4 regions of the Exiguobacterium sp. GL_137 genome follow, and region 2 is predicted to be linked to each of the others. Evidence: riboswitches for the same ligand, from Rfam matches in the RefSeq annotation. Region 2 holds a riboswitch; each other region holds the start of a gene.

Region 1 (4,825 bases), 690 kb from region 2:
ACTCCGGGCCCTTCTTCCGGTCCTCGTCCCCGGTGGTCTGGTTGTCCTCGTGATTTATCACGGTCACTTGGAAGGGCGCCGCGAACGTGATGCAGTGCTGGAGCATGTTTCATCGCTCCCCCAGCAGGATTATGCCGTCTTGCAGTACCGTTTCTTGAATCAGCAAAATAATCCGCCGTTCATCGTTGCGATTGAAAAAAAATTAAAAAAACAAATACTCGATTAAACAACAGAGGAGTGCCGTCGTATGCGACGGCACCCCTCTTTTTAAAACATATTAATCTTCCACTAATTTCAGGAACAGCAACAACTTTTCAGCAAACCGTGTGTTCAAGCGTTCGAAACTGAAGTGCGGGAACCCGTGCAGACGTTGCAGATAAATCTGGTCCCCACCCATTTTCCGGCATACCTCAAGCGTCAACTTGACGTCAGCAAACTGATCGTCCGGCGCATAAAAACAAGCGAGTTGGACCCGCGGCAGTTTCTTACGTTCTTCATCATGGATGACAATTTCTTCTTCAATCTCACGATATTCAGCGTACGTCAGTTCACCGAGACGAGCAGCATCCTCATTATTTTGTCCGAACGGTAATGTCCCAAGCGGAGCATCCGGACGGAACCGGTCGAAGGCACTCGCGAAGACTTGTTTGACGCCTCCCAATTGCTTGGAATTGTGCCAATCAAATAACGGCGAGATAAACGTCAGGCTCGCCATCGGCAACTCATATTCTTGAAGCAGTCGGTTGACGACAAGCGCTCCCATACTGCAGGCAATGATATGAATCGGTAATTTCCGCTTACCGGCTTCGCGTAGTGCTTCTTTTAATAACTGTTGATGTTCTTCAAACGATACACGACGGGGTGCGTCGACCAAGAGGACCTCATATTCGTGCTCTAAGACACGAATCAGTGCTTCACTTGGCCGGGCACGTAATTGGAGTGGATATACAAGAACGATCACTCCGGTTGGTTGTTCTACCACAAACTCACCTCTTCATTCGATATCTGTTTAGTATGCAACAAATCCGACTTCAGCCAAACCGCCTTAAGTCGGATTCCGTTTCTTTAATATATACGTTGTAGTCGCGTCACAGGTTCCACCTGTCCGAAGACTTCCTCTGTCGTCTCGCTGATTTCCTTAAATCCGTATGAAGTCAAAAAGTGACGGGCTTTATAGTTTCGGGATTCAACATACACTTCAATCGGAGACGCCCCTTGCAATTCCAGTTCGCGGATCAGCCGGCGTCCGATTCCGTTTTGCTGGTATTTCGGCAAGACATACAGCCGGACGATTTCCCACGTTCCATCCACATCGATGGCGTGGATAAAACCGACGATTTCCCCGTCGATCAGTCCGACATTGAAGTATTCTCCACGTGCTTCTTCCGCTGTCCGGATTGCTCGGACCACTTCTTCCTGCGGGTACGCTTCTTGTACGAAATGGGCTTTCGAACGCTCTGAATAGATTTCCTCATATGTGTCCATCCAGGACGTGAGCGCAATATCATGAATGCGTGCTGCATCAGCCGGAACTGCTTCGCGTATCTCCATACCGAAATCCCCCTTTTCCTTTTACAGGCTCATGTTCTTTTACCCTTTTCTAGAAATTTCAGTCGTTTCCCTGCAAAGTTCCGGAGAAACAAAAAAAGTTCAGAAACACCCTTAAAAGGGAGTTTCTGAACTCAGGATTATGCGAAACGTTTTGCCTGCTCTTCAAGAGTAGCGGCTTTATCTGTTTGCTCCCATGGTAATTCGATGTCTGTACGACCGAAGTGACCATAAGCTGCTGTCTGACGATAAATCGGACGGCGGAGATCAAGCATCTTGATGATCCCTGCAGGACGGAGATCAAAGTTTTCTGCGATTAATTCAACGAGTTGCGCTTCAGGAAGTTTTCCTGTACCGAACGTATCGACTGCGATTGAAACCGGGTGCGCCACACCGATTGCGTAAGCAAGTTGAACTTCTGCTTTGTCCGCAAGACCAGATGCAACCAGGTTTTTCGCGACATAACGTGCTGCGTAAGCAGCTGAACGGTCGACTTTCGTTGGATCTTTACCAGAGAACGCTCCACCGCCGTGACGTGCATATCCGCCATACGTATCAACGATGATTTTACGACCTGTCAACCCTGCATCTCCTTGTGGTCCGCCGATGACGAAACGACCAGTCGGGTTGATGAAGAATTTTGTGTCTGCATCGATGTACTCTGCCGGGATGACCGGTGCGATGACATGTTCTTTCAGATCAGCTTGAATTTGCTCAAGCGTCACTTCTTCTGCATGTTGTGTCGAGATGACGATTGTATCGACGCGAACAGGTTCATTGTTCTCGTTGTATTCAACCGTAACTTGCGTTTTACCATCCGGACGGAGGTAATCGAGTTGCCCCGTTTTGCGGACCTCTGCCAAACGACGAGCCAGTTTGTGTGAAAGCGAGATTGGAAGTGGCATGAGTTCCGGTGTTTCTTTCGTTGCATAACCGAACATCAGACCTTGGTCTCCTGCTCCGATCGCATCGATTTCTTCATCGGACATGTTTCCTTCGCGTGCTTCAAGCGCTTGGTCCACACCGAGAGCGATGTCTGCTGACTGCTCATCGATTGATGTCAATACAGCACAAGTGTCTGCATCGAAACCGTATTTAGCGCGTGTATAGCCGATTTCACGAATAGTTTCACGAACGACTTTCGGGATATCCACGTAAGTTGATGTCGTGATTTCTCCAGCTACTAATACGAGTCCTGTCGTGACAGAAGTTTCTGCCGCAACACGTGCGTTTGGATCGGCTGCAAGAATTGCATCCAAAATTGAATCCGAAATCTGGTCACAGATTTTATCCGGGTGACCTTCAGTTACTGATTCCGACGTAAATAGTCGGCGATTAAGGTTTGTCATGTTTGACCCTCCCAAAAAAGAATTTGACGGTGTACTCATTTCCCCTAGTTGAGTGGGACGGTAAAATGAAAAAAACCTTTCCATGTCCAAAAATGGTCAGGGAAAGGTTGTGCGTTCTTCCTTTACCCTCTTATCGTTCGAAGTGTTTACTTCGCTTCAGGAGAGCACCTTTTCCTACATTAATGATGAAATTAATATAAGACGGTTGCCGGGTTTCTTCGGGCCTTGTTCCCTCCACCTGCTCAGAATAAGAGTATCCGTTACGAATTACATGATATAAACTTGTGCTCACTCTGTCAAGCAACGTTTTAATTTCTAGTCGAAAAATTTCGGAAGAGATGTTAAACTGTTAATGCTGAAAGCGTTTCCAGATAAATAGAAATCAGCGCAGGAAAATGATTGCCCTATCATTAGTATGTCATATATAATAAATGTGTCATACTAATAGTAGAGCTAAAACCAACGTAGGGGAAAGGTGGGGTCAGGATGCCGATGACGGTCCTGAATATCGAAGAGCTACTCAAGAAGGAGCATGTGTTCAAACAACTGTCAGTTGCTGAACTAGTCGAACATGCGATTCGCAACAAAGAAGGAGTTCTTGCAGAAAATGGTGCTTTGTCTGTAGAAACGGGGAAATTTACAGGTCGTTCACCGAAAGACAAGTTCATCGTCCGTGATCAATCGTGTGAGATGCATATCGATTGGGGTCATGTCAATCAACCAATGGAATCGGACAAATTCGAGCAACTGTTACAAAAAGTTCTTCGTTATATGAACGAAGCAGATCAACTTTACTACACAGAAGCTGCTGCTGGTGCCGATACGCATTTCACCCTTCCAGTGCGCGTCGTAACCGAATATGCTTGGCATAATTTGTTTGCGAAACAGCTATTCTTACGCGAATATCCTACGGTTGCGGCCTTTGAACCATTTACGGTCGTCTACGCACCACATTTTAAAGCGGATCCGGCGGTCGACGGGACAAACTCGGAGACATTCATCGCGATGTCTTTCGAACACCGTATTGTCTTGATCGGTGGTACAGAGTACGCCGGAGAAATTAAAAAATCAATTTTCTCGGTCATGAACTATCTCTTACCACAACAAGAAGTGTTGTCGATGCACTGTTCCGCCAATGTTGGACACGAAGGGGATGTCGCGTTATTCTTCGGACTATCCGGGACTGGTAAGACCACACTGTCTGCAGATGAGAGCCGTCAATTGATCGGCGACGATGAACACGGTTGGTCCCATGACGGTGTCTTCAACATCGAAGGTGGCTGCTATGCGAAAACGGTCAACTTGTCACGCGAAAAAGAACCACAAATCTTTGACGCCATCCGCTTCGGAACCGTTCTTGAAAACGTCGTCCTCGACGACACCCGGATTCCGGATTATGATGATACCTCACTGACGGAAAATACGCGTGCGGCTTACCCGATCACAGCAATCGAGAATATCGCCATCCCGTCACGCGCCGGTCATCCGAAAACGATTGTCTTCCTGACAGCAGATGCTTACGGTGTACTGCCTCCGATCAGTAAACTGACAAAAGAACAAGCGATGTATCACTTCTTGTCAGGTTATACATCTAAACTTGCCGGCACAGAGCGTGGTGTCACGGAACCGGAAGCAACGTTTTCGACCTGCTTCGGTTCCCCGTTCCTGCCGTTGATTCCAGAAAAATATGCGACGATGCTCGGGGAACTGATTGATCGCCACGGCGTCACCGTTTATCTCGTCAACACCGGTTGGACCGGTGGGGCTTATGGTACCGGCAGCCGGATGAAACTTTCGTATACACGGACGATGGTCAATGCAGCCGTCAACGGCCTGCTCGCAGACATCCCGACAGAAGAACATCCGATTTTCGGTCTGCATATGCCGATTGAAGTACCCGGTGTTCCGACTGATTTACTCAATCCGGT
Region 2 (4,825 bases):
AGGGGAAGACGTCACATTTTTAGTTCGGGAGCAGCGATTACAGGAGTTAAAAACATCAGGACTCGAAATTAACAGTCTGCATGGTGATATCCATCTTACGCCACGTTTAATTGAAGCAGGGGCAGACGAGACCTTTGATGTGATTCTCTTGTCGACAAAAGCCTATCATTTGGAACAAGTGTTGCACGATATCGCACCTTTTGTTTCGGAACATACATATATCCTACCGCTCTTAAACGGCATGGCACATTTGAAACAGTTAGTGGACCGGTTTGGAGAACAGCATGTGTTGGGTGGACTCTGCTTTATTGAATCGACGCTTGATGCACAAGGACGTATCCTTCAGACGAGTCCGTCCCACCATCTGTTATTTGGTCCATTGCCGGGAACCCGGCCAGACCGTTTGGAAGAACTGAAGCAGCACCTAGAGGGGACACTAGCGCCGATTAAATACTCGGACTCGATTACCAGCGATATGTGGAATAAGTATCTGTTCATCACGACGTTTTCCGGTGTGACGTCGCTTTTCCGTTCAGCAATCGGTCCGATTCGTTCGCAGGAAGAAGGAATGATGATGATCCGCCGCCTGGCAACGGAAGCCAAAGAAGCGATGGAACGCCAAGGTGCTGTGTTCAGTGATGGGATTGAACAGATCCAACAGCAACAGATCGCACAAATGGATGAAACGATGAAGTCGTCCTTACAACGTGACATGGAGAAAGGTAATGAAGTCGAGTCAGCTCATTTGTTCGGCACACTTCTTTCGAAAGATGAAGCGACGCAAGTGATGTTGCCGGCGATTTATGCAAATCTCGAAATTTATCGTATGTCGAGAAAAGATGTTTAACTAATTGTTATATAGGGAAAGTTTGTTAGGTTATATTGAGCCTATATTTTTCATAATCCACAATAATGTGTAATTTTCAGCTATTCGTTGACTTGCTGAATTGCATTCAACTATCCTTGAAAAGACAAGATGGTTAAAAAAGCAAAATATATTTTATATTTTTTAAATGAAAACAGAAGTGAGAGGGGAATTATTTTACATGAAACGTATTATTATCCGTGCGGGTATGACACCGTTTGAACAGTTCGACGCAGAATATTTGATGAAGCATAACTCAATCGGAGGGAACGTCGGAAACCTGATTTATCAATACAGTATTTTCCGCACCTTGATGACAGAGGGCACGACGATCACACCGGATTACTACTACTATGAAGAAGAGCGTGCAGATGAAATCAATGCGAACTTCGATTTATATGTCATTCCACTCGCTGATGCATTCCGTAAAGAATTCGTCCCGACACTTCGTAAATATACAAAATTGATTAAAAAACTAAAGATTCCGGTCGTCGTCATCGGTGTCGGTTTACGCGCACCGTTTGAAGCGAATTTAAACGACGGTTTCTCATTTGATGAAGACGTTAAAGCGTTTGTCAGCGCAGTTCTTGAGCGCTCAAGCATGCTTGGACTTCGCGGCGAAATCACATCAAAATATTTGACGCGTCTTGGTTTCCGCGAAGGAATCGATCACAAAGTCATCGGTTGCCCATCGATGTATGCGTTTGGTCGTGATTTGAAAATTCGTGAAACGAATATCACAAAAGATTCAATGATCGGTGTCAACTCGTCACGTCTTGCACCGCAAAACGTCCTTAACTTCATCACACGCGGAATGGAAGAGTACCCGAACCACTACTTCATCCCGCAATGGATGAAAGAGTTGCGTTTGACGTACACAGGAACACATCCGATTGCTGACTTATCCGTCACGAACTATCCGGTCAAGATGTCGGATCCGACTTACATGAACGACCGTGTCCGCTTCTTCTTAAACGCGCAGACATGGATCGACTTCTTGAAAGAAGCTGACTTCAGCTTCGGAGCACGTCTTCACGGTAACATCACGGCAACACTTGCCGGAACGCCAAGTATTCTGATTCCGAAAGATGCACGGATGCGCGAATTAACGGATTATCACCAATTGACACACATTTGGGCAAATGACATCACAGACAGCACACGCTTGTCGGATGTGATTGAGTCGGCTGACTTCCAGAGTCCGACACGTGTTCAAGCACGTAACTTTGATAACTTCGTGGAATTCCTGAATACAAATGATCTAGAACACATCTACAAAGAAACGAACTATCCGGAGAACGTTCCGTTTGATCGTGAAATGGCCAAAGCAGAGTTGCTTCCGGTCGTTAAACCGATCACAGGAATCAGTATCGAAGAAGCTGTTTCACGTTTTGAATCATACTTCCCAGCAGAAGAACAAAAAATCGTGGCAGCTCAAAAACGCGATAAAGCGAAAATGGCTGAAAAAGATAAGAAAATCAAATCACTTCAAGGCAAGTTGAACAGTCAAACAAAAGAAATGAAGCATCAACAAGGCACATTGAACCGGAAAGCGGTTCGCATGGCATTGAAGACAGCTGATTTGTTTGCGAAGAAATAAGCGACAGACGTCTTATACCGTTTTGGTGTAAGGCGTTTTTTTTTACATGATAAATTCTGAATTGTGTTGACAATTCAAAACAGGGTTGGTACTGTTATGAAAAATTACATTCTTATCCAGAGAGGTGGAGGGACTGGCCCTTTGAAGCCTCAGCAACAGGTCGAAAGATACTGTGCTAATTCCTGCGGGTGTTGTACCCGATCGATAAGCTTCCTTTGATTGTCGACCGACGCACCCATGCATGTGGGTGCGTTTTTTTTTAGTTTAACGAGAAAAAGAGGAGTGTGGAGGAGCAATGAAAGAAGGAACGTTTCGGCGGAAAATGGAATCCCGGCATATCGTCATGTTGTCACTCGGAGGTGTCATCGGGACCGGATTATTTTTAAGTACAGGCTATACGCTCGAGCAGGCCGGTCGGGTCGGCACGATTTTATCTTACCTGGTCGGAGCGCTGGCGGTTTATCTGGTAATGCTTTGTCTAGGGGAGCTGGCGGTACATATGCCGGAGACGGGTGCCTTTCACAGCTACGCGACGAAATATATTGGATCCGGAACAGGCTATACCGTCGCCTGGCTTTACTGGCTGACTTGGACGGTCGCGCTCGGTTCGGAATTTACGGCAGCCGGTTTATTGATGCAACGCTGGTTTCCGGATGTTCCGGTCTGGCTGTTCAGTGCTTTATTCGTCGTCATGATTTTAGGCATCAATGTCTTGACGGTCCGCTTGTTCGCGGAAGTTGAATTTTGGTTTTCTGCCGTCAAGGTGCTGACGATTTTAGTGTTCATCGTCTTAGGAACAGCAGCAATCGTCGGATTCTTGCCCCTCGCGGACGGCTCACAAGCACCGCTTCTCGCTCCGTTGACGGAGGGGGGCCTGTTTCCGAACGGAGCGTTCGCGATCTTGATGACGATGCTTGCCGTTAACTTTGCCTATTCCGGAACAGAGTTAATCGGGATTGCAGCAGGTGAGGCGGTCGATCCGAAACGGACGGTTCCTCTCGCCATTCGAACAACAGTCTTCCGGCTCGTCTTATTTTTTGTCGGGACGATCATTGTTCTTGCGATTCTGTTACCAAATGATTCAAAAGGAGTGCTTGAAAGTCCATTCGTTGCTGTGTTTGAACGGATCGGTCTTCCGTTTGCAGCAGACATCATGAACTTCGTCATCCTGACCGCGATTTTGTCAGCAGCGAACTCGGGTCTGTACGCCGCATCACGGATGCTCTGGTCTTTATCCGATCAACGGATGATTACGCCGTACTTTTCTAAATTAAATGCGAGCGGAGTGCCGATACGTGCCGTTCTCTTCAGTATGCTCGGTGGTCTGCTTGCCCTGTTCTCCAGCGTCTATGCACCGGGTTCCGTCTACATTGCGCTTGTCTCGATCTCGGGACTGGCAGTCGTCGTTGTCTGGATGAGTATCAGCGCCTCACAGTTCATGTTCCGCAAGCGCTATCTGCAAGAGGGGCATGATCTAAACGATTTGGTTTACCGGACGCCCTGGTATCCGTTTGTACCGATTCTGTCGTTTTTAATGTGTTTGGCTTCATTGATCGGAATCGCCTTTGATCCGACGCAACGGGTCGCCCTCTATTTCGGGGTTCCGTTTATCGCGGTCTGTTACATCGTTCATCATCTGACAAAAACATCATGGAAACGGAGTGTGGAAGATGTCAAAGAACAACAATCCAGTTGAACGACTGTTAAAAGAAAAACCCTATATTTTATTGGACGGAGCACTGGCGACGGAACTTGAACGCCATGGGAGAAATCTCGATGATCCGCTTTGGTCGGCCCGTGTACTGCTTGAAGAACCGGAACAGATTCACCGCGTCCATGCGGATTATTTTAAAATCGGGGCGGATTGTGCCATCACGTCCAGCTACCAAGCGAGTGTCGCCGGCTTCAGCAGCCGGGGGATTAAAGAAGAGGAAGCGATTGAACTGATGAAACAAACGGTCTATCTGGCACAGCAGGCGCGTGCGGAAACCGGACCGGCAGCGGATCACGCTTTGATTGCGGGATCGATTGGTCCTTACGGTGCCTATCTTTCGGACGGATCCGAATACATCGGTCATTACGGAGTCGACGATGCGCAACTTGAAGCTTTCCACCGTCCTCGTCTGGAAGCGTTAATCGCGGCAGGTGCGGACGTGTTGGCATTTGAGACGATTCCCTCCTTGCAGGAAGCCGAAGTGCTGTTCCGGCTGCTCGAAGAATTTCCGGATCAGTCGGCCTGGCTTGCCTTTTCCCTGCGTGACGCAACACACATCAGTGAAGGAACATCGTTGAGTGAGTGTATCAAGGCATTAGGGGAGCACCCGCAACTGGCGGCAATCGGCGCGAACTGTTTTCCGGCA
Region 3 (4,825 bases), 440 kb from region 2:
TATAAACCCATCGGCGCCGTTGGGACAGTAATCAGTCCTTTAAGGTCGAGGTTCTTTTCCTTCGCAAATGTCTTCAGGTAGATCGAGTGTTGGAACAAGTTGGCGTCGATGTCGCCACTGCCAAGTGCGATGTTCGGTTGAATATAATCCCCGAACTCGACGATTTCGACGTCGTAGCCTTTCTTTTCAAGCCCGGGTTGGATCGCTTCTTTGACCATGTCGCTGTAAGGTCCGCTCGTTGCCCCGATCTTGATCGATTTGTTGTCTTCTTTGGCGCTGCTGTCGCCGCAACCGGCAAGAATACCGGCTCCGAGTAGTCCTGTTGCTAAAAAGGCATAACGTTTTTTCATATTCATTCTCTCCCTTACGATTCTCTATTTTTGGTTAACGCTTATCAGCACGACGGGCCAAAACATTGCCGAGCCCTTGAATACTTTGAACAATGATAACGAGGACGACGATCGTCACAATCATGACGACATTGTCGTACCGGTAATAGCCGAAGCGGATGGCCAGGTCACCGACGCCGCCACCACCGACGATACCGGCCATGGCGGAAAATCCGATCAGACTGATGGTCGTCAAAGTGACGGCTTGAATGATGCCGGGAAGGGCTTCCGGTAAGAGTGCACTGATGATGATCCGAAACGGTGTCGCACCACAGGCTTCTGCTGCTTCGATTAATCCCGGTGGAATCTCACGGAGCGATGTCTCGACCAGTCGGGCGAGAAACGGAATGGCGGCGACACTCAGGCTGACGGAAGCAGCAGTCGGTCCAATTGTATTATCGAGTAACAGTTGTGTCAGCGGAATCAACGCGACGAGCAGGATGATGAACGGTAACGAACGGACGATATTAACGAAAAAGTCCAAGATGCTGCGAACGACGACGTTTTGGAAAAATAGTCCCCGGTCCGTGATGAACAGTAAGATCCCGAGTGGAATCCCGATGATGAGGGCGAAGCCGAGTGAGATTCCGACCATCAAAGCCGTTTCCGCTAACGCTTTCGCAAGATCCGGTAACATGGTTTCAATCCGTTCAAGCCACATCCTGGATCACCTCAAGCGTGTGAAGTTGTTCTTCGAGCCACGTCAAGGAGCGGTTCACGTGAAGGGTCGGACCGGTCAAACTGACAATCAGCACTCCGAAAGCGACGTTCTGGATATAGTCGACCTTACCGTGGAGGATGCTGACGGAAATATCAAACTGTTTAATTGCTTCCGATAACGTACTTTCACCGGTCTTTTCACCTGTGAATTGCAGGCGGATAATTTTTCCCGGTGTCGTTCGCAAGATCCGTTCCGGTAACTCGATCTGGAGTGCCGTATCGACATAATGTTTCGTGACATCATGTGCCGGCTGACTGAACAGGTCGTATGTACGGGCGACTTCAACGACTTCACCTTGCGCCATGACGGCAACCCGGTGACAAATCTGTTTGACGACATCGATTTCATGGGTAATGAGAATGATCGTCAGGCCAAGCCGTTCATTCAAGTCTTTCAGCAGTTCGAGAATTTGCAGCGTCGTGACCGGATCAAGAGCGGACGTCGCTTCGTCACATAACAGGACACTCGGATTATTCGCAAGGGCGCGGGCAATCCCGACCCGTTGCTTTTGACCGCCGCTGAGCTGACTCGGGAAATTCGTCTCGAAGCCTTCGAGTCCGACCAGGGAGACGAGCTCTTTGATCCGTTGCGGGAAGTCAGTCCGTTTGACGCCGGCAGCCTTTAAGGCGAAGGCGATATTATCGGCGACGTTCCGGGATTGAATCAATTGGAAGTGTTGAAAGATCATCCCGATGTTCAAACGCAGTTCACGTAAGCTGCCTTTGGAGAGGCCGGACAGATTAGTGCCCGATACTTTAACCGTTCCTTGTGTCGGTGTCTCCAGTCCGTTGATCAGACGGAGCAGGGTGCTTTTTCCGGCACCGGATTCACCGATGATGCCAAAGATTTCACCTTGCTGAATCGTTAAATTGACGTCACGTAAGGCAAAAATGGGTGTCCGGTCACGAACGAACCGTTTAGTGATCCCTTTAAATTCAATCATCTGTCGTTTCCTCCCTATACAAAAAAATCGCCTTTTTCCAGTTAAGAGCAACCAGAAAAAAGCGACGAAGTGTAAGATTTCGTAACTTATCTCTCAGAATGAAACATTCTGTAGGATGTGGCACCGTTCCTTAAAGGTGGTTGCCGGACGTCGTTGGGCCTAATCCCTCGGTCGCTCTCGATAAGTAGATATGCTGTTGGGACTTACTGTAACGGAAATCATTCCCATTTGTCAAACGTTTTTTCAGAATTATTCCGCAACGGTCTGGCGAAACAGATTCAATTGACCAATCCGTTCAGCTGCTTCGACGAGTCGTTCGGCGTCAGCAATCAGGCTGATCCGGACGTAACCTTCCCCGTATTCGCCGAAGAAATGTCCCGGTGTAACGGCGACATGCGCTTCGTCGAGCAGGTGATCGGTAAAGCTTTGGGACGTGTAGCCGGACGGGACCGGCAACCAGACGAAGAACGAACCGCCCGGGATCGGTCCGTCCCAACTGATTTCCTGTAACTTGCCGAACAAGGCATCACGCCGCGCTTCATACAGAGCGCTCAGTTCGCGGACACACGTCTGATCGCTTGAAAGAGCGACGGTTGCTGCCTGTTGAATCGGTGTGAAAGCACTGACGTATAAGTGTTCCTGGTACGTCTCGATACTTGCGATGACGGACGGATTCCCGATGGCGAAGGCGATTCGGAAACCGGACATGTTAAAACGTTTCGATAATGAAAACAGTTCGATTCCGACGTCTTTTGCGCCTTCCGTCTGGAGGAAACTGCGGGTCGGACCGTCGAAGCTGATTCCGCCGTAGGCGAGGTCGTGGACGACGCAAATGTCGTTCGCATCAGCGAAGGAAACCGTTTGCTCGAAGGCTTCCGCTGTTGCCGTCGCCCCGGTCGGATTGCTCGGGTAGTTGAGGAACAACATCCGGGCCCGTTCGACATCTGTCGTATCAAGTAACGTGTAGTCAGGTAAAAAAGCATTTTCCGCAAGGAGCGGCAATGTGATCGGGTAAGCTCCGGCAAGGGCGGCGCCGGATAAGTAATCCGGGTATCCGGGATCAGGAACAATGACACCTTCACCGGGATTGACGATCGTTTGCGGTAAAGCGACGATACCGGCTTTGCTGCCGAGCAAAATGGCGACTTCAGAGGCCGGATCGATGTTTACGCCAAACTCTGACTGATAAAAATCCGCGACAGCCTGTTTGAGGAAATCGTGTCCGCGAAATGGCGGGTACTGGAGGTTTGAAGCGTCATTGATTGCTTCTTTCAAGGCATCCAGAATATGTACGGGTGTCGTCTGATCCGGTGTTCCCTGACCAAGCGTGATGACGTCATGACCAGCAGCCTTGACGGCACCGATCCGCTGGGCGAGCTCGGCGAAGACCGGAGCGGGTAACCGATCAATCGCAATCGATGGGGCGAAATGTTTCATCTGTCTTCCTCCTTGTTGGGTATTGTCGTCAAGGATAACGAATTTTCAGAAAAAAGAAAAGAGTTTTTTAATAATTGCTGATAATTGGGAAAAAGAACCGATGGCTTTCGTGTTTTTGATACACTGAACTAGAATACGATTGAATCACAAAGGAGCTGATGGGATGAATCGGGCCTGGTGGAAAGAAGCCGTTGTCTATCAAGTGTATTGGCGCAGTTTTAAAGATTCGAACGGAGACGGGATGGGCGATTTACGCGGAGTAATTGAAAAACTCGATTACATCGCTTCCCTTGGTGTCGATGTCATCTGGTTAAATCCCTGTTATACATCACCGGATGTCGATAACGGATACGACATTTCGGATTATTACTCGATTATGCCGAAGGCGGGAACGATGTCGGATCTGGAAGAACTGATTGCGTCCGCCCATGAACGGGGACTGAAACTGATTCTTGATTTGGTCGTCAATCATACGAGTGATCAACACACGTGGTTTAAAGAATCCCGCAGCAGTCGGACAAACGAGAAAGCCGATTGGTACATTTGGCGGGACGGGGTCAAAGGAACACCGCCGAACAATTGGCGGTCGTATTTTGCGCCGAGCCCTTGGACGTGGGATGAGACACGCCAGCAGTATTACTTCCATTCCTTTGCATCGGAGCAACCGGACTTGAACTGGGAACATCCTGCAGTCCGGCAGGCTGTGTATACGATGATGCGGTGGTGGGCCGAGAAAGGAATCGACGGCTTCAGGATGGATGTCATCAACCTGATCAAGAAACGGGCGACGTATGATGATGTCGCAGATCCTCTGAATTTATCCTACTTAGGGAACCAGCCGGGCATTCATGAATTCTTGCAGGAGATGCACCAGGAAGTACTGGCGGGAACCGATCTCTTTACCGTCGGTGAGATTCCGTTCGTCGGCCCGGAAGACGGGTTACTGTATGTCGGTGAGGAACGGAATGAGTTGCGGACGCTGTTTCACTTCGAAGTCGCGGATGACATGGAGACGATGGATTTACCGCGCTTCAAACAAATCCAGAAGCGCTGGTACGAAGCGCTTTATCCGAGCGGAGTCGCGTCACAGTTTTTGAATAACCATGACCACACCCGTCAGGTGACCCGGTTCGGAAGCGAACGGTATCGTGTCGAAAGTGCCAAGCTACTGGGCTTGATGCTGCACACGTTACCGGGCATCCCGTACATTTATCAGGGTGAAGAAATCGGCATGACCGGCATTCGTTTTTCTGATCCCGAGTCTTATCAGGACGTCGCATTTCGGAATCAATACGCCGAACGGATTGCCGCCGGCGAATCACCCGGAACCGTCCT
Region 4 (4,825 bases), 640 kb from region 2:
TAGAATAAACGCCGAGTGGTTCAACGTGAACGCCGCCGGCACTTGCAAATTTGTAGTCTTTGTTTTCTTTTTCCTGTTGCTCAAGGTACGGCACGTGTTGGAAATAGTTCGCATCGATTTCTTTTTCAGCCAATGCTTTGTTCGGAAGAACATAATCCTGGAACTTCTTGATTTCGAGTTTATAGCCTTTTGCTTCGTATTCTTTTTGAACGTGCTCGAGAATTTCAGCGTGGGGAACGTTTGACGCCCCGATGACGAGTGTTTTTGATTCACCGCTGCCTGACGAAGAAGATTCTTCTCCGCATGCCGCGAGGCTGATTGCTAAGACCGATACGGCTGCTGTGCCGACGAATTTTTTCCAAAGTTTCATGAATGATTCCTCCCAAGTTAAATAAAATAGGTCTTACCGTTTATCGATGGCTTTGACGAGCAGGTCACCAATAATTTGAATGATGAAGACGATGACGAGAATCAACAACGTCGCGATGACGGTGATGTTATTTTGTGAGCGCTGGAATCCTTCGATGAAGGCCATATCGCCCAGTCCACCACCACCGGCTAACCCGGCCATTGCCGTGTAACCGACGAGTGCGACGAGTGTGACGGTGATCCCGGATACGATTGCCGGAAGAGCTTCCGGAATCAGGACTTTATAGATGATTTGGAACTTCGTTGCGCCCATCGATTCGGCTGCCTCGATGACACCCTTATCGACTTCACGAAGAGCCAGTTCGACCATCCGGCCGTAAAACGGTGCTGCACCTAGAATTAACGCAGGTAGCGCAGCCGTTGGTCCTAAGAATGATCCGACGATGATTTTCGTAATCGGAATCAACAGGATCAATAGGATAATAAACGGGATTGAGCGGAAGATATTGACTAAAAAGCTGAGCACGGAATACAGTGCCCGGTTCTTAAACAACAGATCTTCGTTTGTCGCATATAACAACAGACCGATCGCCAGTCCGAGGACGAACGTCGCGAGTCCTGCAACAGCCGTCATATAGACGGTACTGCGGGTTGCTTCCCAAACCATATCCCAATCCACATCTGTAAAAAATGTACTCATCGGTGATCCACCTCCACTTCAACGTCACTCGCTTGAAGTTTGGCGATGACCGCTTGTGCTTCCTGTTCCGACCCGAGCAGCTGAATGAACAGCGTTCCGAGTGCCCCGTCCTGCGTCTGTCCGACGTTTCCGCCGATGATATTGAATAATAAGTTCGAGTCTTTCATGACTTCGGCCAGGATCGGACTTTCCGCCGTCGAACCGACGAACGTCAGCTGGACGATTTTTCCGGTCGGGTAGCGTTCGCGTAATTTCGCAAACGTCAATTCGTTTTCAGATGGTGACGTCAATTGTTTGACGAACTCTTTTGTCATCGCCTGTTTCGGGTGACGGAACACTTCTGCGACCGGTCCCTGTTCGACGATTTTCCCGGCTTCCATGACGGCAACCCGGTGACAGATTTTCTGAATGACGTGCATCTCATGTGTGATCAAGACGATTGTCAGTTTTAATTTTTTGTTGATGTCGACAAGCAACTCGAGGATCGAGTCCGTCGTTTTCGGATCCAGCGCACTGGTCGCTTCGTCACAGAGTAAGACATCCGGGTTGGATGCCAGTGCCCGGGCAATCCCGACCCGTTGTTTTTGTCCACCTGACAGTTGCGACGGGTAAGCACCTTCGCGTCCGTCGAGTCCGACGAGTTGAATCAGTTCGGCGACCCGTTCTTTACGGCGGGCTTTCGGATAACCGCCGAGCTCAAGCGGGAACATGATGTTTTCTTCGACTGTCCGTGACCAAAGCAGATTAAAGTGCTGGAATACCATTGAGACGTTTTTGCGGACGCCACGTAATTCTTTTGGTTTGAGCGTCGTCATTTCGACACCGTCGATTTGAATCGAGCCGCTCGTCGGTGCCTCCAGCATGTTCAGCAAACGAATCAGTGTTGATTTCCCTGCCCCTGAATAACCGATTATTCCAAAAATTTCACCGCGCTCGATTGACAAGTCGACATTGACGACGGCTTCAACCGATCCGCGCTTCGAACGATAAATCTTTCCTACATCCTGTAAGCGAATCAATACGGTCCCTCCTAAATATAAAAAAAGTGCGCACGTTTTAGAGCAAACGCGCGCACTTTTTCAGTACACAAAACCATTTGCTCTCATCTTGCAGACATTCGTCTGCTGGAATTAGCACCACTTCGGAATAAATTCCGCGGTTGCCGGGTTTCATCGGGCCAGTCCCTCCACCACTCTCGATAAGAGTTATCGGTATTTAGTTATTTTTAATATAATCTGAATATTAGCAGGGGTTATTTTGCTTGTCAAACAGTTTTTTCTGAAACCGGTTGAAGCAGGCTGAAAGCACGTGCCAAATCTTCTTTCAAGTCTTCCGCGTCCTCAAGACCTACGGAAATCCGAACGAGACCGTTCGTGATCCCGAGTTCTGCACGGCGCTCTGCCGGAATCGACGCATGTGTCATCCGTGCCGGGACAGAAATCAGACTTTCGACCGCACCAAGACTTTCAGCCAGTGTGAAGAAATGTGTCGCTTCGACGAGTTTCTCCGCATTTTCTGCTGAACCGACATCAAAGCTGATCATGCCGCCGAAACCGGTCGCTTGTTTTTGTTGTGTCGCGTGACCCGGATGTGATGCCAGTCCCGGATAAAAGATGTTTGAGACGACATCCTGTTCCTGTAAGAACTGAACGAGATCGTGTGACGTTTCTTCGATTGCATCCATCCGGATACCAAGCGTCCGTAAACCACGGACGAGCAAGAAGCTGTCCTGCGGTCCAAGAATACCGCCGGTCGAGTTTTGGATGAAATGAAGATCTTCTCCGAGCTCGTCGCTGTTGACGACGACGAGTCCGGCGACGACGTCCGAATGACCGCCGATGTATTTTGTCGCACTGTGCAAGACGATGTCTGCGCCGAGTGCGAGTGGTTGCTGCAGGTATGGTGTCGCAAACGTGTTGTCGACGACAAGTTTCAGGTTGTTGCGTTTTGCGATCTCAGAAACAGCTGCGATATCCGTCACTTTCAACAACGGGTTCGTTGGTGTTTCGACGTACAGCATCTTCGTGTTGTCTTGAACCGCAGCTTCCGTTGCAGCAAGATCCGTCGTATCGACGAATGTCACTTGGATGTTGAACTTTGGTAAGACACGTTGCATCAAACGGAACGTTCCGCCGTAGACGTCATCCGTCATGACAATATGGTCGCCTGACTCAAGCAGGTTGAATACGGCATGAATCGCTGCCATTCCTGATCCAAAGGCAAAACCACGTGCGCCGCCTTCAAGATCGGCGATCAATCGTTCGATGCTCGTCCGTGTCGGGTTTGCTGTCCGTGAATATTCGTAGCCTTCTTTTAGTTGACCGATTTTCTCTTGTTTGTACGTACTTGTCTGATAAATCGGAGGTGTAACGGCACCAGTTGCTCGATCGACGCCTGTTCCTCCATGAATCAATGCTGTCTTTTTACGCATGTGTCTCGTCCACCTTTTCAAAGATTTGTTGGCTTAAATACCGCTCGGCACTGTCGGCGAAGACGGTGACGATGGTACTGCCGGGAAAACGATGTGCCAGATCAAGTGCTGCTACGAGTGCTGCACCGGCTGAACTGCCGACGAGCAATCCTTCACGAGCCGCCAATTCATGGACTTTCGTGAAGGCATCATGATCCGAAACCGTATGAATTTCATCTACTAAGTCACGCGAGACGAGGCTTGGCCATTTGGCCGTCCCGATACCTTCCGTCTTATGCGGTCCGGCTGGTCCCCCGTTGAGGACCGAGCCTTCCGGTTCGACGATTGCACCTTTCGTCCCGAGACGTTCTTTTAAATAGGCCGCTGTTCCGGCAAACGTTCCGCCTGACCCGCATCCGGCAACGAACCAATCAATCTGATCCAGTTCCGCCATCAGCTCAGGACCAAGTGTCCGCTGATACGTGACCGGATTTTCTTCGTTTTCGAATTGAAGCGGAACATAGCTGTTCGGAATCGTTTGTCCGAGTTCTTTGGCTTTATCGATCGCGCCCTGCATATCGAGCTCAGTCGGTGTGTTGACGACAGTCGCGCCGAGTGCCCGCATCAACGTCTGTTTCTCCTGGCTGAACTTTTCCGGAACGACACAGATGACCTGTAAATCATACTTTTTGGCGGCGAGCGCTAAACCGATGCCGGTGTTGCCGGCAGTCGGTTCGATGATCGTTCCACCTGGTGTCACATATCCCTGTTCGATCGCGGCATCAACGAGTTGAATGCCCAGGCGGTCTTTGACGCTGCCCCCAGGGTTCATCCATTCGAGCTTCGCCAAAATCCGCGTACCAGCAGGCAAATCGAATGAAGTAATCTCGTAGAGCGGCGTATTTCCGACGAGGTCGCGGACTGATTTCGCGATCATCCGAAGACGATGTCCCATTCATCACGACCGGCAAGCATTTTCTCGGCATAGTGCTTCGCTCCTTTAAGGTCGTGGGCGCTTGCGAATCCGCATTGGACTTCATTTTGCGCTGGAATTTCTTCTGCTGCTAAGACGTCTTTTAATGTTTTCTCAACAAGCTCGCTCATTTTTTCGACCGAATCGAAGTTCATCATCGCCATGTAGAAACCAGTCTGGCATCCCATTGGCGAGACATCGATGACATCGTCCGAGTAGTTGCGGATGTTTTCCGCAAGTAAATGTTCGAGTGTATGCATTGCACGCATCGGCATTTGCTCAACGTTTGGTTGCGTGAAGCGGATGTCGTATTTAACGACTTGATCGACTTTACCGTCTTTGTATCCGGCAACGCGAATATATGGTGCTTTGA

The links. Region 2 has a riboswitch for S-adenosylmethionine ahead of AC3IRK_RS15415 (amino acid permease). Riboswitches for the same ligand answer to the same signal wherever they lie in the genome.
Region 1: another riboswitch for S-adenosylmethionine. It lies ahead of metK (methionine adenosyltransferase); the one in region 2 lies ahead of AC3IRK_RS15415 (amino acid permease).
Region 3: another riboswitch for S-adenosylmethionine. It lies ahead of AC3IRK_RS13195 (methionine ABC transporter ATP-binding protein); the one in region 2 lies ahead of AC3IRK_RS15415 (amino acid permease).
Region 4: another riboswitch for S-adenosylmethionine. It lies ahead of AC3IRK_RS12220 (methionine ABC transporter ATP-binding protein); the one in region 2 lies ahead of AC3IRK_RS15415 (amino acid permease).

What each region holds. Positions count from the first base shown of each region.
Region 1 covers NZ_CM174406.1:2,273,304-2,278,128, forward strand. Annotated here, with positions in the region: gene mnmM (tRNA 5-(aminomethyl)-2-thiouridylate-methyltransferase MnmM) at 1-226, shown strand, start outside; gene AC3IRK_RS11925 (alpha/beta fold hydrolase) at 278-982, opposite strand; gene AC3IRK_RS11930 (GNAT family N-acetyltransferase) at 1,066-1,551, opposite strand; gene metK (methionine adenosyltransferase) at 1,689-2,897, opposite strand; SAM riboswitch class I at 3,025-3,151, opposite strand; gene pckA (phosphoenolpyruvate carboxykinase (ATP)) at 3,384-4,825, shown strand, end outside.
Region 2 covers NZ_CM174406.1:2,964,450-2,969,274, reverse strand. Annotated here, with positions in the region: gene AC3IRK_RS15425 (ketopantoate reductase family protein) at 1-847, shown strand, start outside; gene AC3IRK_RS15420 (polysaccharide pyruvyl transferase family protein) at 1,047-2,465, shown strand; SAM riboswitch class I at 2,575-2,676, shown strand; gene AC3IRK_RS15415 (amino acid permease) at 2,761-4,161, shown strand; gene mmuM (homocysteine S-methyltransferase) at 4,136-4,825, shown strand, end outside.
Region 3 covers NZ_CM174406.1:2,520,659-2,525,483, reverse strand. Annotated here, with positions in the region: gene AC3IRK_RS13205 (MetQ/NlpA family ABC transporter substrate-binding protein) at 1-350, opposite strand, end outside; gene AC3IRK_RS13200 (methionine ABC transporter permease) at 385-1,050, opposite strand; gene AC3IRK_RS13195 (methionine ABC transporter ATP-binding protein) at 1,040-2,053, opposite strand; SAM riboswitch class I at 2,137-2,240, opposite strand; gene AC3IRK_RS13190 (aminotransferase class I/II-fold pyridoxal phosphate-dependent enzyme) at 2,303-3,490, opposite strand; gene AC3IRK_RS13185 (alpha-glucosidase) at 3,654-4,825, shown strand, end outside.
Region 4 covers NZ_CM174406.1:2,328,391-2,333,215, forward strand. Annotated here, with positions in the region: gene AC3IRK_RS12210 (MetQ/NlpA family ABC transporter substrate-binding protein) at 1-370, opposite strand, end outside; gene AC3IRK_RS12215 (methionine ABC transporter permease) at 404-1,069, opposite strand; gene AC3IRK_RS12220 (methionine ABC transporter ATP-binding protein) at 1,066-2,088, opposite strand; SAM riboswitch class I at 2,169-2,274, opposite strand; gene AC3IRK_RS12225 (bifunctional cystathionine gamma-lyase/homocysteine desulfhydrase) at 2,334-3,500, opposite strand; gene AC3IRK_RS12230 (PLP-dependent cysteine synthase family protein) at 3,493-4,416, opposite strand; gene AC3IRK_RS12235 (S-ribosylhomocysteine lyase) at 4,413-4,825, opposite strand, start outside.